Regions from separate parts of the Streptomyces sp. NPDC002888 genome, predicted to be linked through region 1. Evidence: riboswitches for the same ligand, from Rfam matches in the RefSeq annotation. Region 1 holds a riboswitch; the other holds the start of a gene.
The links. Region 1 has a riboswitch for glycine ahead of gcvT (glycine cleavage system aminomethyltransferase GcvT). Riboswitches for the same ligand answer to the same signal wherever they lie in the genome.
Positions count from the first base shown of each region.

Region 2: another riboswitch for glycine. It lies ahead of gcvP (aminomethyl-transferring glycine dehydrogenase); the one in region 1 lies ahead of gcvT (glycine cleavage system aminomethyltransferase GcvT).

Region 1 covers NZ_JBIAPU010000005.1:57,808-72,648, forward strand. Annotated here, with positions in the region: gene ACFYWX_RS09855 (hypothetical protein) at 1-168, shown strand, start outside; gene ACFYWX_RS09860 (hypothetical protein) at 218-1,579, shown strand; gene ACFYWX_RS09865 (hypothetical protein) at 1,576-2,235, shown strand; gene ACFYWX_RS09870 (hypothetical protein) at 2,270-2,437, shown strand; gene ACFYWX_RS09875 (hypothetical protein) at 2,434-3,093, shown strand; partial or broken gene ACFYWX_RS09880 (muramidase) at 3,109-3,291, opposite strand; gene ACFYWX_RS09885 (L-serine ammonia-lyase) at 3,503-4,870, opposite strand; gene glyA (serine hydroxymethyltransferase) at 4,931-6,193, opposite strand; gene gcvH (glycine cleavage system protein GcvH) at 6,209-6,586, opposite strand; gene gcvT (glycine cleavage system aminomethyltransferase GcvT) at 6,704-7,840, opposite strand; glycine riboswitch at 7,987-8,087, opposite strand; gene ACFYWX_RS09905 (AAA family ATPase) at 8,262-8,930, shown strand; gene ACFYWX_RS09910 (enhanced serine sensitivity protein SseB) at 9,092-9,886, shown strand; gene ACFYWX_RS09915 (enhanced serine sensitivity protein SseB C-terminal domain-containing protein) at 10,094-10,891, shown strand; gene ACFYWX_RS09920 (ABC transporter permease) at 11,215-12,222, shown strand; gene ACFYWX_RS09925 (ABC transporter substrate-binding protein) at 12,293-14,089, shown strand; gene ACFYWX_RS09930 (ABC transporter permease) at 14,200-14,841, shown strand, end outside.
Region 2 covers NZ_JBIAPU010000044.1:892-15,732, forward strand. Annotated here, with positions in the region: gene ACFYWX_RS44290 (sugar phosphate nucleotidyltransferase) at 36-2,531, shown strand; gene ACFYWX_RS44295 (DUF881 domain-containing protein) at 2,630-3,535, shown strand; gene ACFYWX_RS44300 (small basic family protein) at 3,532-3,864, shown strand; gene ACFYWX_RS44305 (DUF881 domain-containing protein) at 3,870-4,703, shown strand; gene ACFYWX_RS44310 (FHA domain-containing protein) at 4,765-5,670, shown strand; gene ACFYWX_RS44315 (MerR family transcriptional regulator) at 5,713-6,450, shown strand; gene ACFYWX_RS44320 (bifunctional nuclease family protein) at 6,557-7,030, shown strand; gene ACFYWX_RS44325 (MerR family transcriptional regulator) at 7,320-8,003, shown strand; partial or broken gene ACFYWX_RS44330 (DNA polymerase IV) at 8,072-9,587, shown strand; gene ACFYWX_RS44335 (PRC-barrel domain-containing protein) at 9,509-9,880, opposite strand; glycine riboswitch at 9,994-10,089, shown strand; gene gcvP (aminomethyl-transferring glycine dehydrogenase) at 10,269-13,154, shown strand; gene ACFYWX_RS44345 (molybdopterin-binding protein) at 13,221-13,640, opposite strand; gene ACFYWX_RS44350 (ABC transporter ATP-binding protein) at 13,668-14,759, opposite strand.

The DNA.
Region 1 (14,841 bases):
CAGTCCGTCGACGCGATCGCGGCCAGCGAGTACTTCCGGCAGAACCTGTCGCCGCGTCAGCGGCCCTCCGAACCGACGGACCACTCCGACCACTCGGCGTCTGCCGTCCGGCAGAGCGAGCGGCCGGGCGCGTCGCACCACGACGAACCCGACCGGCGCCACGACTGACCGACGGCGTCGCCACGCCGACCGGAGTCACGAACACGAAAGGCACAGCGTGACCACGAACACAGTCCCGCCGCAGCCGCCCGGGGCGGCGGCCCCGCCGACCGCGACCCCGGAACTGCGCGCGGCAGGGGTGCAGTTGGCGAAACTCGCCCTGCGGTCCCCCAGCGTCACCGGCCGCGCGGTGCTGAAACGGGTGGCCGACGACGCCGCCGCGGGCGGCCGGGCCCTCGTCGGCCTCGACCTCGTCCATGTCTACCCGCCGCACCTGCTGGTGCCCGACGCCCCGCTGCCCAACCGACAGATCATGGGCTGGCTGGGTGTGGCGCGGGACGTGTGCGTCTTCGCGCCGATCGTGGTGACCTGGCTCTCGCTGTTCTCCGCGCTCGAACAGTACGAGGACGGCGCCAACTTCCTCACGCTGTGGGCCCACGACTTCGGCGGGGTCGCCGTGCTGTCGGTCGTGGCGCTGATATTGGTGGTGGTGGCCCTCACCGTCTCCTTGCACTGGCTGCGCCTGCAGGCCCAGAAGACCTCCTCGCGCGCGGAGCTGCGCCGGTCCGTGGGCGAACAGCTGGCGCTGATCACCTTCGAGCTGTCGACGACGACCGGCGCCCAGGCGGCCGCCGTGCCCACCGGTCGGCTGGTCCGCGCCGCCGGAGAGATCAGCGGCGCCACCGACCGTCTCACCTGGATCCTGCGCGAGGCCACCGAGCGGCTGGGGAAGATCTTCGACCCCGGCCCGGAATCGGGCTTCACCAAGGCGCTGGAGGGCTGGACGGCGTCGGCCGGCGCCCTGGAACGGATGGGCAAGTCCCTGACCGTTCCGCACCAGCTCATCCAGGAGTTCGCCGCGATGCGCAAGTCCCTCGGCGCGGACGAGGAGGCCACCCGCCGCGCCCTCGCGGTACTGCTCGCCGAACTGAACGAGGCGACCGAGACCTCCCGGGACTCCGACCAGGCACACGTGCGCGTGGCCGAGGTGGTGCTGGAGGGCACCCGGCAGGTGCGTGAGGCCATGGAGCGGTTCGTCGAGCGCACCCAGCTGCTGGACATGTACATGGAAGCCATGGAGGGCACGCTCAACCGCCTCGACCCCAACTGGGCGGACGCCCCACCATCGGCGGGGCCCACCGCGGCACCCTCCGGGCTCTACGACCCGATGGGCGACGACGGCTTCGACCACCTGAACGAACACGACGACGGCAGGACCGCGCCCGCGGCGGGCCGGGGCTGGGCCGACGCCCGCATGACGGCCGAGGAGCCCCGGCCCGACCCGGAGCCGACGGCACAGCCCGAGCCCGAGCCCGAGCCGGCCCCCGGCCCGGCCGACCCGTCGACCGGCTTCGGTCCCGGCGAGCGGGGCTCCTCGGACACCGACCTGTGGTACGGCGACGACGAGGGCCGCCGGTGAGCGCCCCGACCGGGCACGCCTGGGAGGAGACGTACGAAGGCCACGAAGGCGGGGATTGGGAGGGCGACGAGGGGCCGGCGCACGAGCAACGCGCGGCCACAGCCCCCCGCCACCTCGCCGGCTGGCTCTTCGCGGACCTCTTCCTCGTGCTGTTCGTGCTGGTCCTGGGGCTGTTGCCGCCCGCACCCCGGGAGAAGAAGGAACCGCCGGTGGAGCCCACCGGTCCGGCGTCCACGCCCGTGTCGGGCCAGCCTGCCGGGAAGGTGGTGGCCGGCGGCATCGACCCCAAATACCACACGGTCGGCGTCGCGCTCTCCGCGCAGTCCACCGTCCGCGCCGGGCAGCGCAAGGGGCTCACGGCCGCCGACGCGGCCAAGGTCACCGCCGCCGTGGCGCGGGAGGTGGACCGCAGCAGCAAGGGCCGCAAGGTCGGCATGCTGATCACCTTCGGCGGCGCCCCCCACTTCGAGGAGAACGCCCGCACCCTGGCCCGCCACACCAACGCGGCCCTGCTGGCGAAGGCGCCGAAGCTGTTCTGCGGCGGGAACGTCGGCACCCGCCCCTTCTGGGACGGCGACCCCCTGGGCGACAGCAGCCGGTCCTACGACGCGGTGCGCGTCGACGTCTACTACACCAACTCCTGCGAAGAGGACTGACGAGGAGCGACGAGAACGGAAGGGGAGGTTGCGCGTGGAACCCGAGGAACAGCCGGAGGCGGGCAGCGTCAGGCTCAACGACGACAACGAGGTGGAGCGGTACGACGGCGCCCGGTGGCAGCCGTACCGACAACTCCCGGACGACGGTTCGGACAACCTGCTCCGGGGCGAGGACCCGGATACGGAGCGCGAAGCGACGTGAACTCACCCGAGCCCGAGCTCCTGCCGGACCTCCCGCCCGCCGCCGGCGCCGCGCAGGCCGCCGTCGCCGACATGCGGGCCACGGCCCGCTGGTCCGTCGCGACCACCGGCGCCGTCGGCGGGCTGCTCCTGGGCGGCTTCCCGCTGACGGCCGTAGGGAAGATCCACGGCGCGACCGATGTCGCGCTCGCAGTCGGCGGGCTGGTCGTGGCGGTGGCCGGGGTGGCCTGGGCGCTGTGGACGACGGGCGAGGTCCTCACGCCCCGCTTCACCACACTGCGTTCGCTGGCGGACCCCGCGCTGGCCGACCTCCAGGCTGAGATCGACGCGGCACCCGAGACCTTCTTCGGTCCCTTCGGCCGTACCGCCGCCCAACTGGAGGCCGCCTGCCGCGAACACACCGCCGTCGCGGTGCAGCTGGCGGCCCTCCTCGCCCGGGAACGCGACGAGGAGCGACGCGCGGGACTTACCCGGGGCCTGGCCGACGCCCGCGCCAACGCCGCGAACGCGACCGCACGCCGCCGGGCCCTGCTGGAGCTCGTCCACGCCTGGCAGGTGCGCCGCGCCCTGCGCAGGGCGCGGATACACACCCTGCTCGCCTCGGTCGCCGTCGTGGCGGGCGCGGTGCTCTTCCTGCTGGCGACGGACGGCGGCTGACGGCCCGTACGACGCTCAGCTCACCTTGGCCCACGCGCGCAGCGCGTCCTCGCTCGCGAAGTTCGCCACGTTCTTGTCGTGCGGCTCGTCGGTGTACTGGTGGAAGCGCCACTTCGCCTTGATGCGGGGCTTGCCCGCGCCGACGTAGTCGGCGATCCACAGGCCGTCGCCGGTGTACGAGGTGTCGTCGACGTTCAGCGAATAGCTTCACTGTGTCTGCTCGGCCGGGGAGCGGCCGGGTGTCCCGCCCGAGACGGCCCCGGGGAGGGGGTTGGTGAGCGCGTGACCGGTCGATTCACTCGATGTGATGAACGGCTGCGAACGCGCAGCGGTGTCTCGTACAGGTGTGTAGCGTCGTGGCCGTTCCCCAAGGGGAGTTCGGCGCCGGCCGTGCCGGGCCGGCCCCAGGTCAGCACTCGATGATGTTCACCGCCAGCCCGCCCCGGGCCGTCTCCTTGTACTTGACCGACATGTCGGCGCCGGTGTCCTTCATGGTCTTGATGACCTTGTCGAGGGACACCTTGTGGGAGCCGTCGCCGCGCATCGCCATGCGGGCCGCGGTGACCGCCTTCACCGCGGCCATGCCGTTGCGCTCGATGCAGGGGATCTGGACGAGGCCGCCCACGGGGTCGCAGGTGAGGCCGAGGTTGTGCTCCATGCCGATCTCGGCCGCGTTCTCGACCTGTTCCGGGGATCCGCCGAGCACCTCCGCCAGCGCGCCCGCCGCCATCGAGCAGGCCGAGCCGACCTCGCCCTGACAGCCGACCTCGGCGCCGGAGATGGAGGCGTTCTCCTTGAACAGCATGCCGATGGCCCCGGCCGCCAGCAGGAACCGTACGACCCCGTCCTCGTCGGCGCCCGGGATGAAGTTGATGTAGTAGTGCAGGACCGCCGGGATGATGCCGGCCGCGCCGTTCGTCGGGGCGGTCACGACCCGGCCGCCGGCCGCGTTCTCCTCGTTCACGGCCATCGCGTACAGCGTGATCCACTCCATGGAGTGGGCCAGGGGGTCGCCCTCGGCGCGGAGTTGGCGTGCCGTCATCGCGGCGCGACGGCGCACCCGCAGCCCGCCCGGCAGGATGCCCTCGCGGGACATGCCGCGCGAGACGCACTCCCGCATCACCCGCCAGATCTCCAGCAGACCCGCGCGGATCTCTCCCTCGGTGCGCCAGGCACGCTCGTTCTCCAGCATCAGCGAGGAGATCGAAAGACCGGTCTCCTGCGTCAGACGCAGCAGCTCGTCGCCCGTGCGGAAGGGGTACTTCAGGGCCGTGTCGTCCAGCTTGATCCGGTCCGCGCCGACCGCCTCCTCGTCGACGACGAACCCGCCGCCCACCGAGTAGTACGTCTTCGACAGGAGCTCACCACCCTGGGCGTCGTACGCCCACAGGGTCATGCCGTTCGCGTGGTACGGCAGCGCCTTGCGGCGGTGCAGGACCATGTCGTCGTCGAAGGAGAACGGGATCTCGCGCTCACCGAGCAGACGAAGCCGCCCCGAGGCCTTGATCTCCTCCACCCGCTCGTCCGCCGTCTCCACGTCCACCGTGCGCGGCGAGTCGCCCTCCAGGCCGAGGAGGACGGCCTTGGGGGTGCCGTGGCCGTGGCCGGTGGCGCCCAGCGAGCCGTACAGCTCGGAGCGCACGGAGGCGACGGAGTCCACCAGGCCCTCGTTGCGCAGCCGGCGGGCGAACATGCGCGCCGCACGCATCGGGCCGACCGTGTGGGAGCTGGACGGGCCGATGCCGATCGAGAACAGGTCGAAGACCGAGATGGCCACGGGTGACTCCTCAATACGGGGGGGTGGTGGGGCACCTCGTGACGGGTGCCCCACCGGGACTTACTTGTTCAGACCGGGGTACAGCGGGTGCTTGTCGGCCAGGGCCTTCACCCGGGTCTTGAGCGCCTCGACGTCGTAGGACGGCTTCAGTGCCTCGGCGATGACGTCCGCGACCTCGGCGAAGTCCTCGGCCGTGAAGCCGCGGGTCGCGAGGGCGGGCGTACCGATCCGCAGACCCGACGTCACCATCGGCGGGCGCGGGTCGTTCGGGACGGCGTTGCGGTTGACCGTGATGCCGACCTCGTGGAGGCGGTCCTCGGCCTGCTGCCCGTCCAGCTCGGACTCACGCAGGTCGACGAGGATCAGGTGCACGTCCGTGCCGCCGGACAGGACGTTGACCCCGGCCGCACGGGCGTCCGGCGCGGTCAGCCGCTCGGCGAGGATCCGCGCGCCGTCCACGGTACGCCGCTGGCGCTCCTTGAAGTCCTCCGAGGCGGCGACCTTGAAGGAGACCGCCTTCGCCGCGATCACGTGCTCCAGGGGACCGCCCTGGAAGCCCGGGAAGACGGACGAGTTGAGCTTCTTCGCGAAGTCCTTCTTCGCCAGGATGATGCCGCCGCGGGGGCCGCCCAGCGTCTTGTGGGTGGTGGAGGTGACCACGTCCGCGTACTCCACCGGGTTCGGGTGGAGTCCGGCCGCGACCAGGCCCGCGAAGTGCGCCATGTCGACCCACAGGTACGCCTCGACCTCGTCGGCGATGCGGCGGAACTCCGCGAAGTCCAGCTGCCGCGGGTACGCCGACCAGCCCGCGATGATCACCTTCGGGCGGTGCTCCTTGGCGAGCCGCTCGACCTCGGCCATGTCGACCAGACCGGCCTCGTCCACGTGGTAGGCGACCACGTTGAACTGCTTGCCGGAGAAATTCAGCCGCATCCCGTGGGTCAGGTGGCCGCCGTGCGCCAGGTCCAGGCCCAGGATGGTGTCGCCGGGCTGGGCCAGCGCGAACAGCGCGGCCTGGTTGGCGGAGGCGCCCGAGTGCGGCTGCACGTTGGCGTACTCGGCGCCGAACAGCTCCTTGACCCGGTCGATCGCGATCTGCTCGGCGACGTCGACGTGCTCACAGCCACCGTAGTAACGGCGGCCCGGGTAACCCTCGGCGTACTTGTTGGTCAGGACCGAGCCCTGCGCCTCCATGACCGCGAGCGGAGCGAAGTTCTCCGAGGCGATCATCTCGAGCGTGGACTGCTGGCGGTTCAGCTCGGCGTCGACCGCGGCGGCCACGTCCGGGTCGAGCTCGTGCAGGGGCGTGTTCAGAACAGACATGTCGACTACGGCTCCTCAGCCGGCGGAGTGGGCGGCGTACTCGTCGGCGGTGAGCAGGTCGGAGGGCTCCTCCGTGACCCGCACCTTGAACAGCCAGCCACCCTCGAAGGGGGCCGAGTTCACCAGCGACGGGTCGTTCACCACGTCCTCGTTGATCTCGGTGACCTCGCCGCCGACGGGGGAGTACAGGTCGCTGACCGACTTGGTGGACTCCAGTTCGCCACAGGTCTCGCCCGCGGTGACCGTGGAGCCGACGTCCGGGAGCTGGGCGTAGACGACGTCACCGAGCGCGTTGGCCGCGAACTCCGTGATGCCGACCGTCGCGACGCCGTCCTCGGCGGCCGACAGCCACTCGTGCTCCTTGCTGTAGCGCAGCTGCTGGGGGTTGCTCATGGCCTGAATTCTCCTGTACGCGGGGGAGTGCTGGTGAATGAGTGACTGCTGAAACCGCTGGTGAACAGCGAAATGTGCGCGGGGTCACGCCGGAAGGCGAAGCACCGCGCCCAGTGTCTACTTCTGGCGCTTGTAGAACGGCAGCGCCACGACCTCGTACGACTCGTGAGTGCCCCGGATGTCCACGCCGACGCCCTTCGTGCCCGGCTCCGCGTGCGCCGCGTCGACGTACGCCATGGCGATGGGCCGGCCAAGCGTGGGGGAGGGGGCGCCGGAGGTGACCTCGCCGATCACCTCGCCGCCGCCGGCGACGACGGCGTACCCGGCACGCGGGACGCGACGGCCCTCGGCGACCAGGCCGACGAGGACGCGCGGGGGGTTCTCCTGAGCCCTGGAGGCAGCCTCGGCCAGCGCCTGGCGGCCCACGAAGTCGCCCTCCTTCTCGAACTTCACCACCCGGCCGAGGCCCGCGTCGAAGGGCGTGAGGGAGGTGCTCAGCTCGTGCCCGTACAGCGGCATGCCCGCCTCCAGGCGCAGCGTGTCCCGGCAGGACAGACCGCAGGGGACCAGGCCTGCGCCCTCGCCCGCCTTGGTCAGCGCCTGCCACAGCTCGACGGCGTGCTCCGGCTTCACGAACAGCTCGAAGCCGTCCTCACCGGTGTAGCCGGTGCGCGCGATCAGCGCCGGGACGCCGGCGACCGTGCCGGGCAGGCCCGCGTAGTACTTCAGCCCGTCGAGGTCGGCGTCGGTGAGCGACTTCAGGATGCCGGGGGACTGCGGCCCCTGCACGGCGATCAGCGCGTAGGCGTCCCGGTCGTCGCGCACTTCGGCGTCGAACCCGGCGGACCGCTCGACGAGCGCGTCCAGCACCACCTGGGCGTTGGAGGCGTTGGCGACGACCATGTAGTGAGATGACCCGGCTTCCGTCTCCGCCAGCCGGTAGACGATCAGGTCGTCGAGGATGCCGCCGTCGGCCCTGCAGATCATGGTGTAGCGGGCCCGGCCGACCTTGACGCCGCCGATGTTGCCCACCAGGGCGTGGTCGAGGAGGGCTGCGGCCTGCGGGCCGGTGACGGTGATCTCGCCCATGTGGGAGAGGTCGAACAGGCCGGCCCGGGTGCGCACGGCGAGGTGCTCGTTGCGCTCGGAGCCGTAGCGCAGGGGCATGTCCCAGCCGGCGAAGTCGGTCATCGTCGCGCCGAGCGCGCGATGCAGGGCATCCAGCGCGGTACGGCGGGGTTCGGTACTGCTCATCGGTCGGTCGTCTCCCAAGGCATGACAGGCGAGGTCGATCCTCCCCATCTGTCATCGGAACCTGAGAGGTTCGCCATGACCGCACCGGGCATGGCTTGCACCTTGGGTGGGACCACCTCGGACGGCGGCCCGCTTTTCAGATGTGCCTCGCCCGCGCGGTAACGGTGCCTGAGAGATTCAAGGGAGGGACTTGCTCCTTCGGCGCCCCAGCGACAGCTGCTGCTGGGGACTCTCCCGCGCGGATTCAAACGGCCGGTATGCAGTTGGCGGCCTCATCATTGCACGCCCGCGCCCCGGTGCGGCAGGCCGCATCTGTAACCGGCTTGTGGCAGGAAGCGAACGAAATGGCGAGGCATCGCGCATTACCTTCTCTTTACACTCGGCGGGGAGGGTTACTCGTGAGCCACCCCAGGGGAGGACCATCACGGTGAACAGGACCACCGCGTACGCGACCAGCTCGGCCGTCGCGCTGCCCGTGCAGCCGACCGCCCCGGCCCGGGAGGCGCACGGCCCGCAGCCCGTCGTCCGCGACCTGCGCGAACGCGCGGGCCACAGCCCCCACGCACTGCTCTTCGGCCCCAACGACCTCGTCGTGGTCACCGGCCTGCCCGGCAGCGGCAAGTCCACCCTGATGCGGCGCACGGTGCAGGGCGTCGGCATCGACTCCCAGGACACCCGCGACCGCTGGGACGCCGGCATGCCCCGCCTCCTGCCCTACGCCGTCTACCGCCCCCTCGTCCGCCTCGCCCACTACGCCGGACTGCGCCGCGCCCTGCGCTCCGGCACGGGCGTCGTCGTGCACGACTGCGGTACGCAGGCCTGGGTGCGCCGCTGGCTGGCCCGCGAGGCCCGCCGCCGGGGCGGCACCCTGCACCTGCTCCTCCTCGACGTCACCCCGGACACCGCCCTGGCCGGCCAGCGTGAGCGCGGCCGCGGCGTCTCCCCGTACGCGTTCCTGCGCCACCGCACGGCGGCCGCCCGCCTGCTGCGCGCCGTGGAGCGGGGCGAGCTGCCCCAGGGCTGCGGCTCGGCGGTGCTGGCCGACCGGGACGCGGCGGACACCCTGCGGCGCATCGGATTCACGGGCTGAGCCGGGCTGAGCGGGGATGAGCCGAGGTGGTACGCGCCGAGTCGGGCCGAGTGCGCGCCGACTACGGTCCGGCAACGGGCGGGGAACGGGCGGGAACGTGCCGCCCGGTACCCGCTAGCCTTTCCGCCACAGCAGTGGTTCCCGGCAGACGGTTGAGAGAGATGGACTTCCCGGCGGATTTTCCAGCGGACTTCCCGGCACAGGCACACCCCCACTCGCACGGCGGTTGGCCCGGCAACGAACTGGAGGAGGTGCTCTCCGCCTCCCTCGGCGTGCCGGGCGCCGGCGGCCGGATCGTGGAGGTCCTCGGCCGTAGCTTCGTCTGGGTGCCGCTGCCCAACGGCAGGGGCCCGCACAGCGGCCCCCTGGACCTGCCCACACTGGAGATCGAGGGCCAGGCCTTTGTGCCCGTCTTCAGCTCCGAGGAGCAGTTCCGCCAGGTCGTCGGCCCCCACATGTCGTACACGATCGCCCCGGCCGTCGAGTTCGCCCGCGGCCTGCCCCCGCAGGTCGGCATCATGGTCAACCCGGACGGCCTGGTCGGCGTCCCGCTGCCGCCGCAGGCCGTCGCCGAGCTGTGCCGCTCCGGCCGCACCCCGCTGGACGGTCCCGCGAGCGGCGGCCGGGTCCGCCTCTTCGAGCCCGACTGGCAGGACGACCCCGTCGACTTCCTCGCCGCCGCCGCCACCGAGTTCGCCGGCACCGGCGTCGTCCTCACCGCGCGCCGCTGCCTCGCCACCATCGAAACGGCCGACCCGGTCATGTTCGTGGGCGTCGAACTCTCCCATCTGGAGGGCGACGTCCGCGCCCTCCCCCTCGACGCCCTCGGCCGAGCCCTCGGCCAGGCCCCGGCCCCCTGGCCGGTCAACCTGGTCCTCCTGGACGTGGCCCAGGGCGACCCGGTGGCGGAGTGGATGCGAGAAAGGGTCCGCCCCTTCTACAACAGGGACCACTAGCGGGACCACTGGAAACACCGCCAGGGGCTACGCCTCAGGGGCGCGGGGCTGTGTCGATATGCGGCTCCGCCACGGGGCGCGATCACCCACGAACGACCCGCGCCCCACCACCGCGAACCAGCCCCCGTGCCCTCAACGGCTCAACCCGGCAGAGCGCCTAAGCTGTTTCATAATCGAGGTCCACTCAACTCACGAAGGGCGGCAAAGGTGAGCGCGAGCGGCACTGCCGCGACCGGTCAGGTCGAGCACATGCTGCGCCAGGTGACGCCCGGGCGTTACGACGCCTACGAGGCACTCCTGCGCGCGCTCGCCACCCCCTCCTCCGGCCAGGTCTGGATGCTGCTGTGGCACGGCCAGGCCGGCTCCCCCGACGCCCAGTACGGCAACATGGAGGTCGACGGCCACGGCTACACCCCCTGTGTCACCTCCGCCCAGGAGCTCTCGGCGAGCGGCTGGAACCGGTCGTACGAGGTGGTCGACGGCCTGGACGTGGCCCGCACGCTCTACCCGGACCACTTCGGCCTCTGGCTGAACCCGCACGCCCCGGGCGGCGGCGTCGGCATCCCCTGGCTCGACATGCGGCGGATCGCGACCGGCCTGGACCGCCAGCCGGCCGGACCTCTGCGGCTGTCCGAACCCGGCATCGAGATCCCGCAGTTCTACGCCCTGCTCTCGCAGAACGCCCACCGCACCCCGGCCGTCCGCTCGTTGCGCCGCGCCTGGGTGCAACCGGCGCTCGGAGCGCCGTATCTCGCCATCGGTCTCGATGTCTACGAGACCTCCCCGACCGCCGTCGACTCGGTGCGGGCGATGATGCAGCAGTCCATAGGCGCGGTCCCGGACGGTCTGCCGGTGTCGACCGTCGCCATGACCGACGAGTACGACCCGGTCGTGATGTGGCTGCGCGGCCAGGCGCGCCCCTTCTACGACCGCGAGGCCCACGCGGCTCCCGCGACGGCTCCGGCGGGCGGGTACGGGTATCCGCCGGCGTCCGGAAGATACTGACCGGCGGCGGTGCTCCGGCATCGCCGAAGCGGGAGCGGAGCTTCATCTTCGCGCGTAGATGACGCCAGAAAGTGCGCTTACGCTCAGAGTTGTCCCATTTGATACCCGTCCGGCCGCCGTTACCTGCTGTCCGGATAACGGAACCCCCCAAACAGCATCACGTTTACGCATCCTTTCACCCTTAAGTCTGGCAACAGATCGCCAAAGCGTTGAAGACTCCCGCTCCAGGGGTGGGTTCGCCCCTGTGTACGACGGACGGATCAATGCCGCCACAGCGGCAAGTGCGGGCCGGCCAACCGCCGGTTGAGAGGGGTCCCTGCCAGATGACGGCACCATTGCACGAGCCGACCGCGGAAGCGGCCCCAAGTGCGGCCGAGGAAGCGGCGGTCGCCACCGCCGGCGCGAAGGCCGTACAGGGTCGCTCCCTGGGCCGGATCGCCTGGGAGCGCCTGAAGCGGGACAAGCTCGCCCTGACGGGCGGCGTCGTGGTGCTCGTGCTCATCGTGATAGCGCTGCTCGCGCCGGTGATCACCAGCCTCGTCGGGCAGGACCCGAATGAGTATCACGAGAACCTCATCGACCCGCTGTTCGGCACCCCCACGGGGTCGCTGGGCGGCATCAGCGGCGATCACCTGCTGGGCGTCGAGCCGGTCAACGGCCGTGACATCTTCGCCCGCATCCTCTACGGAGCCCGGATCTCGCTCCTGGTCGGCTTCCTGTCCGCGGTGGTCGCCGTGATCCTCGGCACCGTCCTCGGTGTCCTCGCCGGCTTCTTCGGCGGCTGGGTCGACTCCCTGATCAGCCGGGTGATGGACGGTCTGCTCGCCTTCCCCCAGCTGCTGTTCATCATCGCGCTGGTCTCCGTCATGCCGAACCAGATGCTGGGGCTGACCGGCACGGGCGTACGCGTCTTCGTGATGATCCTCGTCATCGGTTTCTTCGGCTGGCCCTACATCGGACGCGTGGTACGCGGTCAGACGCTCTCGCTGCGTGAGCGCGAGTACGTCGAGGCGGCCCGATCGCTGGGCGCCGGGCGGCTGTACATCCTGTTCAAGGAACTGCTGCCCAACCTCGTTGCGCCCATCATCGTGTACACGACGATGATGATCCCCACCAACATCCTCACCGAGGCGGCACTCAGCTTCCTGGGCGTGGGCGTCAAGCCGCCCACGGCCTCCTGGGGACAGATGCTGTCGAGCGCGATCGACTACTACGACTCGGACCCCATGTACATGGTGGTCCCGGGTGTGGCGATCTTCATCACCGTTCTTGCCTTCAACCTCTTCGGCGACGGCGTGCGTGACGCGCTGGACCCGAAGGGCTCCCGCTGAACTGCCGTACCCCAAGCGTCCCGTGGCATCGACTACGGGGTCTCTCATCAAATCCGGAGGATCCGAGATCGTGACTACCCAACGCACCTCAGGGCGGCGCAAGCAGGCCATGGCCGCTGCCGCCGTGGTCGCCGCGCTGCTGACCACGGCGGCGTGCGGCGGCGGAGACGACGATGGCAACGGCGGCTCGAAGAGCGGTGCGGCCGGCTTCGACGCCGCCAACAACAAGGTTGCCCAGGCGTCGCTGGCCAAGAAGGGCGGCGAGCTCAAGTTCGGCGCCGCTCAGGACGCCGACTCGTGGGACACCACGCGTGGTTACTACGGCATGATGTGGAACTTCGCCCGCTACTACAGCCGTCAGCTCGTCACGAACAAGACGGAGCCCGGCAAGGCCGGCGCGGAGCTCACCCCGGACCTCGCCACGGGTCTCGCCAAGATCACGGACGACGGCAAGACCTACTCGTACACCCTGCGTGACGGCATCACCTGGGAGGACGGCAAGCCGATCACCTCCAAGGACGTCAAGTACGGCATCGAGCGCGTCTGGGCGCAGGACGTGCTGTCCGGCGGCCCGACCTACCTCAAGGAAGTCCTCGACCCCAAGGCCGAGTACAAGGGCCCGTACAAGGACACCTCCAAGGACAAGCTGGGTCTGAAGGCCATCGAGACGCCGGACGACAAGACCATCGTCTTCAAGCTGCCGAAGGCCAACTCGGACTTCGAGGAGATGCTGGGCCTGATCTCGGCCTCCCCGGTCCGCCAGGACATGGACACCAAGTCCAAGTACCAGCTGAAGCCCTTCTCCTCGGGCCCGTACAAGTTCGAGTCGTACAACCCGGGCAAGGACCTCACCCTGGTCCGCAACTCCGGCTGGAAGCAGGCCTCGGACCCGATCCGCAAGGCGTACCCGGACAAGATCTCGATCAAGTTCTTCTCCAACGCCAACGACCTGGACCAGCGCCTGATCAGCGGTGACCTGGACCTCGACCTCAACCAGACCGGTCTGTCGCCGCAGGGTCGCACCACCGCCCTGAAGCAGCACAAGGCCAACCTGGACAACCCGGTCTCCGGCTACATCCGTTACGCGACCTTCCCGCAGAACGTGAAGCCGTTCGACAACGAGCACTGCCGCAAGGCCGTGATCTACGGTGCCGACCACGTGTCGCTGCAGACCGCGCGCGGTGGCCCGGTCGCCGGTGGTGACATCGGCACCAACATGCTGCCGCCGTCCGTCGCGGGTGCCGAGGGCCAGAAGTACGACCCGTACGAGCTCGCGGGTGCCAACAAGACCGGCAACGTCGCCAAGGCCAAGGAAGAGCTGAAGGCCTGCGGCCAGCCGAACGGCTTCAAGACCACCATCGCCGTCCGCAACAACAAGCCGGTCGAGGTGGCCACCGCCCAGTCCCTGCAGGCGTCGCTGGACAAGATCGGCGTCAAGGTCGAGATCGACCAGTACGACGGCTCGCAGAGCTCCAGCGTCATCGGCAGCCCCTCGAACGTGAAGAAGAAGGGCTACGGCATCATCATCATGGGCTGGGGCCCGGACTTCCCGTCCGTCCAGGGCTTCGGTCTGCCGCTGTGGGACAGCAAGTACATCCTTGAGAGCGCCAACAACAACTTCGCGCTCATCAACGACAAGACGATCGACGGCCTGTTCGACCAGTACGTCAACACGCTGGACGACTCCGGCAAGACCAAGATCGCCACGGAGATCAACCACAAGGTGATGGAGGGCGGTTACTACCTGCCCTTCGTCTTCGAGAAGTTCATCAACTGGCGCTCCAGCCGCCTGGCGAACGTCTACACGACCGACGGCTACAGCGGCATGTACGACTTCGTCAACCTCGGCCTGAAGGCCGCGAAGTAAACCCGGCACACCCGCCGTACGGCACGAAAGGCAGGTGAAGGCCGGCGACGCGTGAGCGCGGGCCACCGGACAACCTCCGGTGGCCCGCGGTCCGCGGCGGGCCGAGAGCTGTGCTCGCTTACCTCATCAGGCGGCTGTTCGCCGCCGCAGTGATGCTGGTCGTCATCGTCCTGGTGGTCTTCAGCATCTTCTTCCTCTTCCCCAAGTGGGCGGGCGTCGACGTGGCCCTGAGCTTCGTCGGCAAGCAGGCCGACCCGGCCGCGGTCGAGGGGGTCCGGCAGAAGCTGGGACTGGACGAACCGATCTACTTCCAGGCCTGGGAGTTCTTCAAGGGCATCTTCGCGGGCCGCACCTACTCGGGCGGCGGCGACGTCACGCAGTGCGCCGCTCCGTGCTTCGGCTACTCCTTCCGCACCGAGCAGGCCGTCTGGCCGGTGTTGACCGACCGTCTCCCGGTGACCCTGGGTCTCGCGCTCGGCGCCGCCGTGCTGTGGCTGATCTTCGGTCTCGCGGCGGGTGTGCTCTCCGCGCTCAAGCGCGGCACCCTCTGGGACCGCAGCGCGATGATCGTCGCGCTCGCGGGCGTCTCCCTCCCCATCTACTTCACCGGCATGCTCTCGCTGGCGGTCTTCGTCTTCGGGCTGAACTGGTTCAAGGGCGAGTACGTGCCCCTGGAGGACAGCTTCACCGGCTGGTTCGGCGGCATGATCCTGCCCTGGGTCACCTTGGCGTTCCTCTATGCGGCGATGTAC
Region 2 (14,841 bases), on a different contig from region 1:
AGACCGTCGTCTCTTCTTAGGAGGACGCTTCCGACATGAAGGCCGTCGTGATGGCCGGAGGCGAAGGCACGCGCCTTCGTCCTATGACCTCGAGCATGCCCAAGCCGCTCCTGCCGGTGGCCAACCGGCCGATCATGGAGCACGTTCTGCGGCTGCTCAAAAGGCATGGGCTCAATGAGACCGTCGTAACTGTGCAGTTCCTGGCGTCACTGGTCAAGAACTACTTCGGTGACGGCGAAGAGCTCGGAATGGAGCTCACGTATGCCAATGAGGAGAAGCCACTCGGTACCGCCGGAAGTGTCAAGAACGCCGAGGAGGCGTTGAAGGATGATGCCTTCCTGGTCATCTCCGGTGATGCCCTGACGGACTTCGACCTCACCGAGCTGATCAATTTCCACAAAGAAAAGGGTGCGCTGGTCACCGTCTGTCTGACGCGTGTACCCAATCCGCTGGAATTCGGCATCACGATCGTCGACGAGGAAGGCAAGGTCGAGCGCTTCCTCGAGAAGCCGACCTGGGGGCAGGTCTTCTCGGACACCGTCAACACGGGTATCTACGTCATGGAGCCCGAAGTGTTCGACTATGTCGAGCCCGACGTGCCCGTCGACTGGTCCGGAGATGTCTTCCCGCAGTTGATGAAGGAGGGGAAGCCGGTCTACGGCTTCGTCGCCGAGGGGTACTGGGAGGACGTCGGCACGCACGAGAGCTATGTGAAGGCACAGGCCGACGTGCTCGAAGGCAAGGTCGACGTGGAGATCGACGGCTTCGAGATCTCGCCGGGAGTCTGGGTGGCCGAAGGGGCCGAGGTGCACCCTGACGCCGAGCTCCGCGGGCCGCTCTACATCGGTGATTACGCGAAGGTCGAGGCCGGGGCCGAGATTCGTGAGCACACCATCGTCGGCTCCAACGTCGTCGTGAAGAGCGGGGCCTTTCTGCACAAGGCCGTGGTGGGCGACAACGTATATATCGGTCAGCACAGCAATCTGCGAGGCTGCGTGGTCGGAAAGAACACCGACATCATGCGTGCGGCCCGGATCGAGGACGGCGCCGTCATCGGTGACGAGTGCCTGATCGGTGAAGAATCGATCGTGCAGGGCAATGTCCGGGTCTACCCGTTCAAGACCATCGAGGCCGGCGCCTTCGTCAACACCTCGGTGATCTGGGAGTCGAGGGGGCAGGCCAATCTCTTCGGTGCTCGGGGCGTGACCGGCATCCTGAACGTCGAGATCACGCCGGAACTCGCGGTGCGGCTCGCCGGTGCCTACGCGACGACGCTCAAGAAGGGCTCCACCGTTACCACGGCCCGTGACCACTCCCGTGGCGCGCGGGCCCTGAAGCGGGCGGTCATCTCGGCGCTCCAGGCCAGCGCTATCGACGTACGGGACCTGGAGAACGTACCGCTGCCCGTGGCGCGGCAGCAGACCGCGCGGGGCAGTGCCGGCGGGATCATGATCCGGACCTCGCCCGGGGTGCCGGACTCCGTGGACATCATGTTCTTCGACGGGCAGGGCGCCGACCTGTCGCAGGCCAGCCAGCGGAAGCTGGACCGGGTGTTCGCGCGGCAGGAGTACCGGCGGGCGTTCCCGGGGGAGATCGGCGACCTGCACTTCCCGGCGAGCGTGTTCGACTCGTACACCGGGTCGCTGCTGCGGAACGTCGACACGACCGGGATCGCCGATTCCGGGCTCAAGGTCGTCGTGGATGCCTCGAACGGCAGTGCGGGTCTGGTTCTGCCCAGTCTGCTCGGCAAGCTCGGTGTCGACTCGCTGACCGTCAACCCCGGTCTCGACGAGTCCCGGCCGACCGAGAGCGCTGATATGCGGCGCTCGGGGCTGGTGCGGCTCGGGGAGATCGTGGCCTCCTCGCGGGCGGCGTTCGGGGTGCGGTTCGACCCTGTCGGTGAGCGGCTGTCGCTCGTCGACGAGAAGGGGCGGATCGTCGAGGACGACCGGGCCCTGCTGGTGATGCTCGACCTCGTGGCCGCGGAGCGCCGCAGTGGCCGGGTGGCGCTTCCGGTGACCACCACGAGGATCGCCGAGCAGGTGGCGGCGTATCACGGAACCCAGGTCGAGTGGACGACCACGTCTCCCGACGATCTGACGCGCGTCGGGCGGGACGAGGCGACCATCTTCGGCGGCGACGGCAGGGGCGGGTTCATCGTCCCGGAGTTCAGCAGTGTCTTCGACGGTACGGCGGCGTTCGTGCGGTTGATCGGATTGGTGGCGCGGACGCAGCTCACGCTGAGCCAGATCGACGCGAGGATTCCGCGTGCGCACGTCCTGAAGCGGGATCTGGCGACCCCGTGGGCCGTCAAGGGGCTCGTGATGCGGCGGGTCGTCGAGGCGGCCGGAGATCGCTTCGTGGACACCACGGACGGCGTGCGGGTGGTGGAGACCGACGGGCGCTGGGTGATGGTGCTGCCGGACCCGGCTGAGGCGGTCACCCACCTGTGGGCGGAGGGGCCGGACGACGCGTCCGCCCAGGCACTGCTCGACGAGTGGTCGGCGGTCGTGGACAGCGCGGGGCGCTGAAACACACTGCACGCGTGCGTGCCGGACAAGTGTCCTCAAGGGGGCCGGTCCGGCACGCCGGTGGGGCCATTCGGAGGTAGTGGTCGCGACGTGCGACGATGTGCGGCATGCCGCAGCAGCCCCCCGTTCGGAGCACACCCACGCGCCCCTCGCGGCCGGACGCGTCCATGTCGCTGCTCACCAACGTCATGGACCACAGCCTCGACGACGGCTATGCCGAGGCCGCGGCCCGGAAGAAGGCCGCGGGCGAGGGCGGGCTGCCGAAGACACTGAGAGCGAAGCTCGGCCTGGCCGCCGGCCTTGTCCTCGCGGCCCTCGTGGTGACCGTGGGAGCGGCGCAGGCGCGGGTGGCGGCTCCTGTCGTTGCCAAGGAGCGCGAAGAGCTGATCGACCGGATCGACCGGGAGACCGAGGCGGCGGAGAAGCTCGAAGGCAGCGTCGACAAGCTGCGCGGCGACGTCAGCGCGCGGCAGCGGGAGGCGCTGAAGCAGAGCGGAGGCGGCGACCAGGCGGAGCTGGTGGGCATCCTGTCGGGCGCCGTCGAGGTGCACGGCCCCGGTGTGAAACTGGTCGTGAACGACGCCAAGGAAGCCACCACGGGCGGTGACGGCGACCCGCGCGAGACGTCCGGTTTCTCCGACACCGGACGCGTGCGCGACCGGGACATGCAGCGCGTGGTCAACGGGCTGTGGGAGTCGGGCGCGGAGGCCATCTCCATCAACGGGCAGCGGCTGACGGCGCTGTCGGCGATCAGGGCCGCGGGTGACGCGATACTGGTCGACAACAAGCCGCTGGTGCCGCCGTACACGGTGCTGGCGGTGGGGAACGGGCAGCGGTTGAGCACCAGGTTCCAGAACAGCGCCGACGGTCTCTATCTGCACGCCCTGCAGGAGAGCTACGGCATCCGGACCGGGATCTCCACGGAGGACGACCTCCGGCTGCCGGCCGCCCCGAGTGTGATCGTACGTACAGCACAGCCGAGAACTGAGAAGGGCACATCGTGATCGCCGTACTGGGCCTCGTCGTGGGAGTCGTGGCCGGCCTGTTGGTCCGGCCTGAGGTTCCGGCGGTCGTCGAGCCTTATCTGCCGATCGCCGTCGTCGCGGCGCTCGACGCCGTTTTCGGAGGTCTGCGGGCCATGCTCGACGGGATCTTCGACGACAAGGTCTTCGTGGTGTCGTTCCTGTCGAACGTGGTGGTGGCCGCACTGATCGTGTTCCTGGGCGACAAGTTGGGCGTGGGTGCCCAGCTGTCCACCGGTGTCGTGGTCGTCCTCGGCATCCGCATCTTCTCCAACGCCGCCGCGATCCGCCGGCACGTCTTCCGGGCGTGAGGCCGATGAGCGACAAGGACGAGACGGCCGAGAACAGGCTGCGCAAGGAACTGCCCGAAGAGGTGCCCGCGGCCGAAGCGGAGGAGGCCGCCTCCGAGGAGGCGGCCAAGCCCGGACTGACCGGGCGGCAGCGGCTGGCGCAGGGGCTGTGGCCGCCGCGGGTCACCCGGGCCCAACTCATCGTCGCCCTGCTCCTGTTCGGCCTCGGCTTCGGTCTGGCCGTCCAGGTGGCGTCCAACAGCGACGGCGACAGCGCGCTGCGCGGTGCGCGTCAGGAAGATCTCGTGCGCATCCTCGATGAACTGGATGACCGTACGCAGCGTCTTGAGGACGAGAAGGCGGGGCTCGAGAAGCAGCGCCAGGAGCTGGAGAACAGCTCCGACCAGGCCGAGGAGGCCCGCAAGCAGACGGTCGAGAAGGAGCGGCAACTCGGCATTCTTGCGGGCACGGTGGGGGCGCAGGGCCCCGGCATCACGATGACCATCGACGACACGAAGGGGACGGTCGAGGCGGACATGCTGCTCGACGCGATCCAGGAGTTGCGCGCGGCCGGCGCGGAGGCGATCCAGGTGAACGGCGTGCGCGTCGTCGCCGACACGTATCTGACGGATTCCGGCAAGAGCGTGAGCGTCGACGGGAACAAGATCACCGCGCCCTATCGTTTCAAGGTCATCGGCAAGTCACAGGATCTCGAACCGGCACTCAACATCCCTGGAGGTGTGGTGCAGACTCTCGAGAAGGAGCAGGCCACCGTCGCCGTCGAGCGGTCGACCAAGATCGTTGTGGACGCCTTGCGGGCGGCGAAGCAGCCTGACTACGCTCGGTCGTCCTCCCAGTGAACCGGGGGTGCATGGGGGCCGTCCGACGGGGGCATGAGGTTGCGGGGGGTCGGCGCACCGAATGGGTGGTGCGTGGTGGAAACTGTCTGGTGGATACGGACGTTGTGAGGATGTCCGGGTCGGCCGGTGTATTCAGTCAGGGTTCGTCCTGCCCCACGGGCGGGTCTGTTTCGGTCAAGGGGAATCGCCCGTGAAGTTGTTTGCGAAGTTGTTCGGCAAGAGCGCGCGAGAGGGCAGTGACAACGCCACCGCTCGTCATCGCGCACAGCCCGACGCGGAGGGCCAGCGGCCGCTGTTCCGGGACCAGGTCGGTGGTCCGGGTGGTGACATTTCCGGAGGTCAGGGCGCGCCGTCTGTTGACCCTGCCCAGTCCGGAGGCATAGGTTTCGGGCAACCGTCAACCTCAAGTACGGGTGGAGGGTTTTCCCCTATGTCGGCCCTGGTGTGTACGAGGTGCGGTAACCGCAACGCGGAGAACAGCCGCTTCTGTTCCAACTGCGGTGCTCCGCTGCGGCCGGGAGTCGCCCCCGAGCGCGCGTCGGAGACGACCTCCACGATCTCCATCTCCGGCCTCGAGGCCTACGACTCCGAGGCCACTGGCCAGACGCAGCTTCCGGCGCTTTCTCCGGAGGCGCAGGCCGCCGTGGACGCCCTGCCGCTGGGGTCCGCGCTGCTGGTCGTGCGTCGCGGCCCCAATTCGGGCAGCCGCTTCCTCCTGGACGGCGACCTGACCACGGCCGGGCGTCATCCGCAGAGCGACATCTTCCTGGACGACGTGACGGTCTCGCGCCGCCACGTGGAGTTCCGGCGCAGCCCGGACGGCTCGTTCACGGTGGCCGACGTGGGCAGTCTGAACGGTACGTACGTCAACCGTGAGCGGATCGACCAGGTCGCTCTGTCGAACGGGGACGAGGTGCAGATCGGCAAGTACCGGCTGGTCTTCCACGCGAGCCAGCGGGGCTACTGACCCTCCTCCGGACTCCGTCCGGGGGGACCCCAGGGAAGGTCCATGCTTCATACACCGAGGGGCGGCGCCGGGCACGGCGCCGCCGCCGCGGACAGTGGACTGATGAGCATCGGCACGGTGCTGAACGGGCTGCGCGACGAGTTTCCCGAAGTCACCATCTCCAAGATCCGTTTTCTGGAGTCGGAGGGGCTCATCGAGCCGCAGCGGACCCCTTCGGGGTACCGCAAGTTCAGCGCCGCGGACGTTGAGCGCCTCGGCCACGTCCTGAGGATGCAGCGGGACCACTATCTGCCGCTCAAGGTGATCCGCGAGCATCTGGACGCCATGGAGCGCGGCGAGGCCGTACAGCTGCCCGCGCTCGGCCGTCAGCGCAACGGTGAGAGCGGGGCCGAGGTCTCTGAGGGGCCCACCGCGGCCCGCATCGGGCGGGCCGAGCTGCTGGCCGCGGCCGGGATCGACGAGCGGGAACTCGCCGAATGGGAGTCGTACGGGCTCGTCACGCCGCTGGAGGGCGGGGTGTACGACGGGGAGACGGTGACCGTGGCCGCGCTCGTCGTCGAGCTGGGGCGGTTCGGGATCGAGCCGCGGCACCTGCGGGTGATGAAGGCCGCCGCCGACCGTGAGGCGGGGCTGGTGGACCAGGTGGTGGCCCCGCTGAAGCGGCACCGCAATCCGCAGACCAGGGCCCACGCCGAGGCCCGTACGAAGGAGCTGGCGGGGCTCACGGTGAAGCTGCACGCCGCGCTGGTGCAGACCGCCCTCGGGGTGCGGCTGCCCTGAGCGGGCCGTTCGCCGGCCCCGTGCGGAAGGGGCCGGGGTGGCCTGATCGGCCGCCGGATCCCGGCCCGACTACCCAAACGTCCCGGGCACGGCCTAGGGTTGCTGTGTGAACGAGCTCGATGTCGTAGGTGTCCGGGTCGAAATGCCCTCCAACCAACCGATCGTGCTCCTGCGTGAAGTGGGAGGCGACCGCTACCTCCCCATCTGGATCGGGCCGGGGGAGGCGACGGCCATTGCCTTCGCCCAGCAGGGCATGGCCCCCGCGCGACCGCTGACCCACGACCTGTTCAAGGACGTGCTGGAGGCCGTCGGCCAGGAGCTCACCGAAGTGCGCATCACGGACCTGCGTGAGGGCGTCTTCTACGCGGAGCTGGTCTTCGCCAGCGGGGTCGAGGTGAGCGCCCGCCCGTCCGATGCCATAGCGCTCGCACTGCGCACCGGAACGCCGATCTACGGCAGCGACACGGTGCTCGACGACGCGGGCATCGCGATTCCGGACGAGCAGGAGGACGAGGTGGAGAAGTTCCGCGAGTTCCTCGACCAGATCTCGCCCGAGGACTTCGGCACCAGCAGCCAGTAGCGGGGGCCGGTGCGGCCGGGGCGGCCCCGTGTATGCGGGGCACTCGCCGCGATGATGCGTGTGCCACGGCCCGCTCCGCCGGACAGGACCGAAATGCCGGTATTTGCCAGCGGCGCCGGAGTGCGTCCTGCGGCTCCTCCTCAGGGCATTCGGCTAGCCTTTCCCCGCGGTGGGGCACGGGAAACCACTCCTTGGGTGATTATCACTCGGCGTGCCGAGTGTGGCGATCGTTGACGCACCCCTGGTGACTGCCTACCGTCGAGAAGGCAGGTCAAGGACGGAGGTCGGCGTGAGAAGCAGCGGCGACGGTACGACTGGGGGTGCCCCCGGACTCGGTTCCGGGGGGAGCGGTCCGTACCCTCCCCCAAGCTCTCGGTTCCGCTCGAGCAGGGGGTACCCCCACCCCGGCAGCGCGGCCGACCACGCACCGCAGCGACCGGCGGCCGTGCCGAGCGGCGGAGGGGCGGCGTCCATGGAGTCAGAGGAGATCGGCTACCGCGGTCCGACGGCCTGCGCGGCCGCCGGCATCACCTACCGGCAACTGGATTACTGGGCGCGTACAGGGCTCGTCGAGCCGAGTGTGCGGCCCGCCTACGGCTCCGGGACGCAGCGGCTCTACAGCTTCCGGGACGTCGTCGTCCTGAAGATCGTCAAAAGGTTCCTCGACACCGGGGTGTCGCTGCAGAACATCCGTACCGCCGTCCAGCACCTGCGTGAGCGGGGGTTTCGCGATCTGGAGCGGATGACGTTGATGAGTGACGGCGCCACGGTCTACGAGTGCACGTCGCCGGACGAGGTGCACGCGCTCCTCCAGGGCGGCCAGGGCATCTTCGGCATCGCCGTCGGTGTGGTGTGGCGGGACGTGGAGAGCGCGCTGTCGCAGCTGCACGGGGAGCGGATCGACACGGGGGAGACCCTTGTCGGGCACAATCCGGCGGACGAGCTGGCGCGGCGGCGTAACCGGGCGGTCTGAGGGGCCGTCGGTTGTCCGGAGGCGGCGCCGGGAGGGCATTGTCAGTGGCGTAGGGCAGCATCGGAGATGTGAGAACCGCGCCCACGATCCTGCATCTCGACATGGATGCCTTCTACGCCTCGGCGGAGCAGGCAGCCAAGCCGAGTCTGCGCGGGAAGGCCGTGATCGTGGGTGGGCTCGGGCCGCGCGGGGTGGTGGCGACCGCCTCGTACGAGGCACGGGTTTTCGGGGTGCACTCGGCGATGCCCATGGGCCAGGCGCGTCGGCTCGCTCCGAACGCCGCGTATCTCGTGCCGCGGTTCCAGTTCTACCGGTCGATCAGCGAGCAGGTGATGGAGCTGCTGCGGGCGCTGTCGCCGCTGGTGGAGCCGCTGAGCCTGGACGAGGCGTTCGTCGATCTGGAGGCCGGGGCAGTGGCGTGGGACGAGGAGTCCGCGCGGCTGGTGGGGACGAGGCTGCGCGCCGACATACGTGACTACACGGGGCTCACTGGGTCGGTGGGGCTGGCGGCCTCCAAGATGCTCGCGAAGATCGCGTCCGAGCGGGCCAAGCCGGACGGGCTGGTGGTGATCGAGCCGGGGACCGAGCGGGCGCTGCTGGGGCCGCTGTCGGTGCGTACGTTGCCTGGAGTGGGGCCCGCGACGGGAGATCATCTGCGGCGGGCCGGGATCACCACGGTCGACGAGATCGCCGAGGCGGGGGAGGACGAACTCGTACGGCTGCTCGGGAAGGCGCACGGGCACGCCCTGCACGCGATGGCGCTGGCGCACGACGAGCGGCCCGTGGTGGCCGAGCGGGAGGCGAAGTCGGTGTCCGTGGAGGACACCTACGACGTCGACATCCATGATCGGGTGCGGGTGGGGATGGAGGTGCGGCGGCTGGCGGACCGGTGCGTGCGGAGGCTGCGGGAGGCGGGGTTGTCGGGGCGGACGATTGTGCTGAAGGTGCGGCGTTACGACTTCTCGACGTTGACGCGGTCGGAGACGCTGCGGGGGCCCACGGATGATCCGGCGGTGGTGCGGGAGGCGGCGGGCCGGTTGCTGGGCTCCGTGGACACGACGGGTGGGGTCCGGCTGCTGGGGGTGGGGGTCAGTGGGCTCGCTGACTACACACAGGAGGATTTGTTCGCGCAGGCGGCCGAGGAGAGTGTCGAGGAGCCGGTGGAAGAGGCGCGGGGTGAGGTTGTGGCGGGGGAGCCCGAGCCTGCTGAGCGGCGGTGGCATCCGGGGCATGACGTGCGGCATGCCGAGTACGGGGCCGGGTGGGTGCAGGGGAGTGGGGTGGGGCGGGTGACTGTGCGGTTCGAGACGCCGGGATCCGAGCCGGGGAGAGTGCGGACGTTCCTGGTTGACGATCCCGAGTTGGAGCCGGCGGAGCCGGTGCCGTTGGTGACGCGACAAGGCAGGCCGGAGAGGGGCGAGGGTTCTGTGGGTGCCGGTGAGATACGTGCGGGGGCGTCGGGTGGGGCGGGGCGTGCGGCCCGGCACTGACCGGGTGCGTCCTTCTCAGGGGTCTTCTGTTCCTGCCAGCTTCCCGAAGTCGTGGTCGGGGAGGGGGGGAGGTGGGGCGAGGTCCAGGCCGTAGTGGTGGTAGAGCTGGAGTTCTTGTTCGGGGGAGAGGTGGCGGCCTACGCCGAAGTCGGGGGCGTCCTTGATGAGGGCGCGGTCGAAGGGGACGTGCAGGGTGCCCTCGATGAGTTCGCTGGGTTCGAGGGGGACGAAGGCGTCCCGGGAGAAGAGACCGGTGCGTATGGCCGCCCACTCGGGCACGCCGGTCGCGTCGTCGAGGTAGACCTCGTCGATCGTGCCGATCTTGGTGCCGTTGCGGTCGAACGCCTTGCGGCCGATCAGGTTGCGCGGATCGATGTCGGTCAGCACGGGCCCTCCACTTGCTCGCAACTCATCCGTAAGCACTACAAAAGAGCACATTGGAGAAGGCGGCCACTCGAAGGCGTGTGCGTGGACCTCGCTGGTAGGCTGACAACGGCTGCTGACCCCGTGCGGGAGAGTCCTCCAGACATCATCGGAGGCGCCGAAGGAGCAAATCCTCCCCGGAATCTCTCAGGCCCACGTACCGCACGGACGAGGTCACTCTGGAAAGCAGGGCGGGTGTCGTCGACGGCTTCCGCTCTCACCGACGGTGAAAGCCGGAGACCTTCGGGCGATCCGGTGAAGCTCTCAGGTTGAGATGACAGAGGGGGAGGCCGTCCGGGTACCCGTGCAGTGGTGCCCCTCGAAGGTCGCGTCAGACCAGGAGGCCTCCGCAATGACCGCCCACCGCATTCCGCTCTCCGAGCTCGAGAAGGGGATTCCCTTCGAACAGCGCCACATCGGCCCCGACCATGAGGCGCGGGCCAAGATGCTCGCGCAGGTCGGCTATGGCTCCCTGGACGAGCTCACCGCCGCCGCGGTCCCGGATGTGATCAAGAACGCCGACGCGCTGGACCTGCCGGGCGCGCGCACCGAGGCCGAGGTGCTGGCCGAGCTGCGGTCCCTGGCGGATCGGAACCAGGTGCTCGATTCCATGATCGGGCTGGGGTACTACGGCACCTTCACGCCGCCGGTCGTGCTGCGGAACGTCATGGAGAACCCGGCCTGGTACACCGCCTACACGCCCTACCAGCCGGAGATCTCCCAGGGGCGCCTCGAAGCCCTGCTCAATTTCCAGACCATGGTCGCCGACCTGACCGGGCTGCCGACCTCCGGCGCGTCGCTGCTCGACGAGGGCACGGCCGCCGCCGAGGCCATGGCGCTCTCCCGGCGCATGGGCAAGAACAAGAAGGGCCTCTTCCTGATCGACGCGGACGCGCTGCCGCAGACGATCGCAGTGATCGAGACACGCGCCGAGCCGACGGGTGTGGAGGTCGTGGTCGCCGACCTCGGCGAAGGGATTCCGGCCGAGATCGCCGGGCGTGAGATCAACGGCGTGCTGATCCAGTACCCGGGCGCTTCCGGTGCCGTACGCGACATCAAGCCGCTGATCGAGCAGGCGCACCAGCTGGGCGCGCTCGTCACCGTCGCCGCCGATCTGCTCGCGCTGACGCTGCTGACGTCGCCCGGGGAGCTGGGGGCCGACATCGCGGTCGGGACGACGCAGCGGTTCGGTGTGCCGATGGGGTTCGGCGGGCCGCACGCCGGATACATGGCGGTGCACGAGAAGTTCGCGCGCAGCCTGCCCGGGCGGCTCGTGGGCGTGTCCGTGGACGCCGACGGGAACAGGGCCTACCGGCTCGCGCTGCAGACGCGTGAGCAGCACATCCGCCGGGAGAAGGCGACCAGCAACATCTGCACCGCGCAGGTCCTGCTCGCTGTCATGGCCGGGATGTACGCCGTGTACCACGGGCCCGAGGGGCTCCGGGCGATCGCCCGGCGGACCCACCGGTACGCCACCGTGCTCGCCGCCGGCCTCGCGGCGGGTGGTGTGGAGGTCGTGCACGGTGCCTACTTCGACACGCTGACCGTGCGGGTGCCCTCGAAGGCCGCCGAGATCGTCGCCGCCGCCCGGGAGCACGGGGTCAACCTGCGCCTTGTCGACGCCGACCACGTGTCGATCGCCTGCGACGAGACCACCGCGCGGGCCCAGGTCGGTGCCGTCTGGGCCGCCTTCGGGGTCGAGGGTGACATCGAGGCGCTGGACGCGGCCACCGAGGACTCCCTGCCGGAGGCGATGCTGCGCACCGACGAGGTCCTGACCCACCCCGTCTTCCACCAGTACCGCTCCGAGACCGCGATGCTGCGCTACCTGCGCAGGCTGGCCGACCGGGACTACGCGCTCGACCGGGGCATGATCCCGCTCGGCTCGTGCACGATGAAGCTCAACGCGACCACGGAGATGGAGCCGGTCACCTGGCCCGAGTTCGGCCAGCTGCACCCGTTCGCGCCCGCCGAGCAGGCGCAGGGCTACCTCACGCTCATCCGGGAGCTGGAGGAACGTCTCGCCGAGGTCACCGGGTACGACAACGTGTCCCTCCAGCCCAACGCCGGGTCGCAGGGCGAACTCGCCGGGCTGCTCGCCGTACGCGGATACCACCAGGCCAATGGTGACGAGCAGCGGACGGTGTGCCTCATTCCGTCGTCCGCGCACGGCACCAACGCCGCGAGTGCCGTGATGGCGGGCATGAAGGTCGTCGTCGTGAAGACCGCCGAGGACGGTGAGATCGACGTCGACGACCTGCGGGCGAAGATCGAGCGGCACCGTGACGAGCTGGCGGTGCTGATGATCACGTACCCCTCGACGCACGGGGTGTTCGAGGAGCACGTCGCCGACATCTGCGCGCAGGTGCACGAGGCCGGCGGTCAGGTGTACGTCGACGGGGCCAACCTCAACGCGCTGGTCGGGCTGGCCAAGCCGGGGCACTTCGGCGGTGACGTCTCGCACCTGAACCTGCACAAGACGTTCTGCATCCCGCACGGTGGCGGGGGTCCGGGCGTCGGTCCGGTGGCCGTGCGGTCGCACCTGGCGCCGTATCTGCCGAACCACCCGCTGCAGCCGGCCGCCGGACCGGAGACGGGTGTGGGGCCGATCTCGGCGGCGCCCTGGGGGTCCGCGGGGATCCTGCCGATCTCGTGGGCGTACGTGCGCCTCATGGGCGACGAGGGGCTGAAGCGGGCCACGCAGGTGGCCGTGCTCTCCGCCAACTACATCGCCAAGCGGCTCGAACCGCACTATCCCGTGCTCTACACCGGGCCGGGCGGGCTCGTCGCGCACGAGTGCATCATCGACCTGCGGCCGCTGACCAAGACGACGGGTGTGAGCGTCGACGACGTCGCCAAGCGGCTCATCGACTACGGGTTCCACGCGCCGACGATGTCGTTCCCGGTGGCCGGCACGCTGATGATCGAGCCGACCGAGTCCGAGGACCTGACCGAGCTGGACCGGTTCTGTGAGGCGATGATCGCGATTCGCGCGGAGATCGAGAAGGTCGGCTCGGGTGAGTGGCCCGCGGACGACAACCCGCTGCGGGGCGCCCCGCACACCGCGGCCGCGCTCGGTGGGGAGTGGGCGCACGCGTACAGCCGTGACGACGCCGTGTTCCCGGCCGGGGTCTCGGCGGCCGACAAGTACTGGCCGCCGGTGCGCCGTATCGACCAGGCGTTCGGGGACCGGAACCTGGTCTGCTCGTGCCCGCCGCTGGACGCGTACGAGGACTGAGTGAGGACTGAGTGACGTGTCCGAGGGCTCCCCGTTCCGGTTTCCGGGCGGGGAGCCCTCGGCGTGTCAGGCCGTGGCGAGGGCGACCTCGGTCGACTTGATCAGGGCGACCACGGAGGAGCCGGGGGCGAGGGCGAGGTCGGCGGCGGCGTCCGCGGTGATCACGGCGGTCAGCGCACCGCCGTCGACGGACAGCTTGACCAAGGCCATCGCGCCGCCGGTGGAGATGTCGGTGACCGTGCCGGGGAGCCGGTTGCGGATGGACAGGCCCTCGACCGGGCCGGTGGTGAGGGAGACCTCCGTCGACTTCACCAGGGCGCGGACGGCGGAGCCGGGGGCGAGGCCGAGTTCGGCGACGGCTTCCCGGGTGATCGCCGCGGTGAGGGGCTGGCCGCCGGTGAGGCGGAGGCCGACGGTGGCCATCACCTCGCCGGGGGTGATGGTGGTGATGGTGCCGGGGAGCTGGTTGCGGATGCTCATCGTCATGAGCATCAACGTAGGGCCCTCGAAGCGTTATGCCGGGTATGCGTGGGTCTGCGTCGCCTTGACGGTCGCCCAGACCTGGGCGCCCGGATACAGGTCGAGTTCGGCGGCGGCGACCGTGGTGAGGTCGGCGACGAGGGGGAGTTCGCCGGTGAGGTCGGCGCGGATCTGGTCGCCGTGGGTCTCCAGCCCTGCGACCTCGCAGCGCCACAGGTTGCGGGCGCTGGCGCCGGTCGGGCGGTCGCGGTAGAGGGTGACCGCGCTCGGCGGGAACGCGACGAAGACCGGTCCGGAGAGGACTTCCGTGGTGGTGATGGCGGGGCCGGCGTCGAGGCGGACCATGTGGCCGTCGGCGCGGCCCCGGTAGAGGTTCAGGCCGACCAGTTGCGCGATGTAGTCCGTGCGGGGGTGGCGGGCGATGTCGGAAGGGGTGCCCTCCTGGACGACCCGGCCGTGTTCGACGACGACCAGGCGGTCGGCGAGGACCATGGCGTCCAGCGGGTCGTGGGTGACGAGTACGGCGACGGCCTCGAAGTCGGCGAGGTGGCGGCGGAGCTGGGCGCGGATCTCCAGGCGGGTGCGGGCGTCGAGGGCGGCGAGGGGTTCGTCGAGGAGCAGCAGTCGGGGGTGGGTGGCCAGGGCGCGGGCCAGGGCGACGCGCTGGGCCTGGCCGCCGGAGAGGTGGCGGGGCTTGGCGTTGGCGTGTTCGGCGAGGCCCATGCGGTTCAGCCACTCGGTGGCCTGGGCGCGGGCCTCCGCTTTGGTCGCGCCGTGGCAGCGGGGTCCGAAGGCCACGTTGTCGAGGGCGGTGAGGTGGGGGAAGAGGAGGTAGTCCTGGAAGACGACGCCGACCGGGCGGGATTCGGGAGGCGTACGTTCCAAAGAGGCGCCGTCCAGGCGTAGGTGGCCGCCGGTGAGGAGGGCGAGGCCGGCCAGTGCGCGCAGGGCTGTGGTCTTGCCGGCGCCGTTGGGGCCGAGCAGGGCGACCACGTCACCGGGGGCGGCGGTCAGTGTCACGTCCAGCTGGAAGGTGCCGCGGTCGACGAGGAGGTGGGCGTCGAGGGCGGTGTCGCGGGTGTGATTGGTGTGGGGGCCGGTCTTGGTGGTGTCGGGGTGGGTCATGGGGTGCCGGTCCAGGGGTGGAGGGGGCTTTGTTGACGTGGGCCGCGTGACTTCCGGTGTGCTGTGGCTGGGGTGGGGTGGA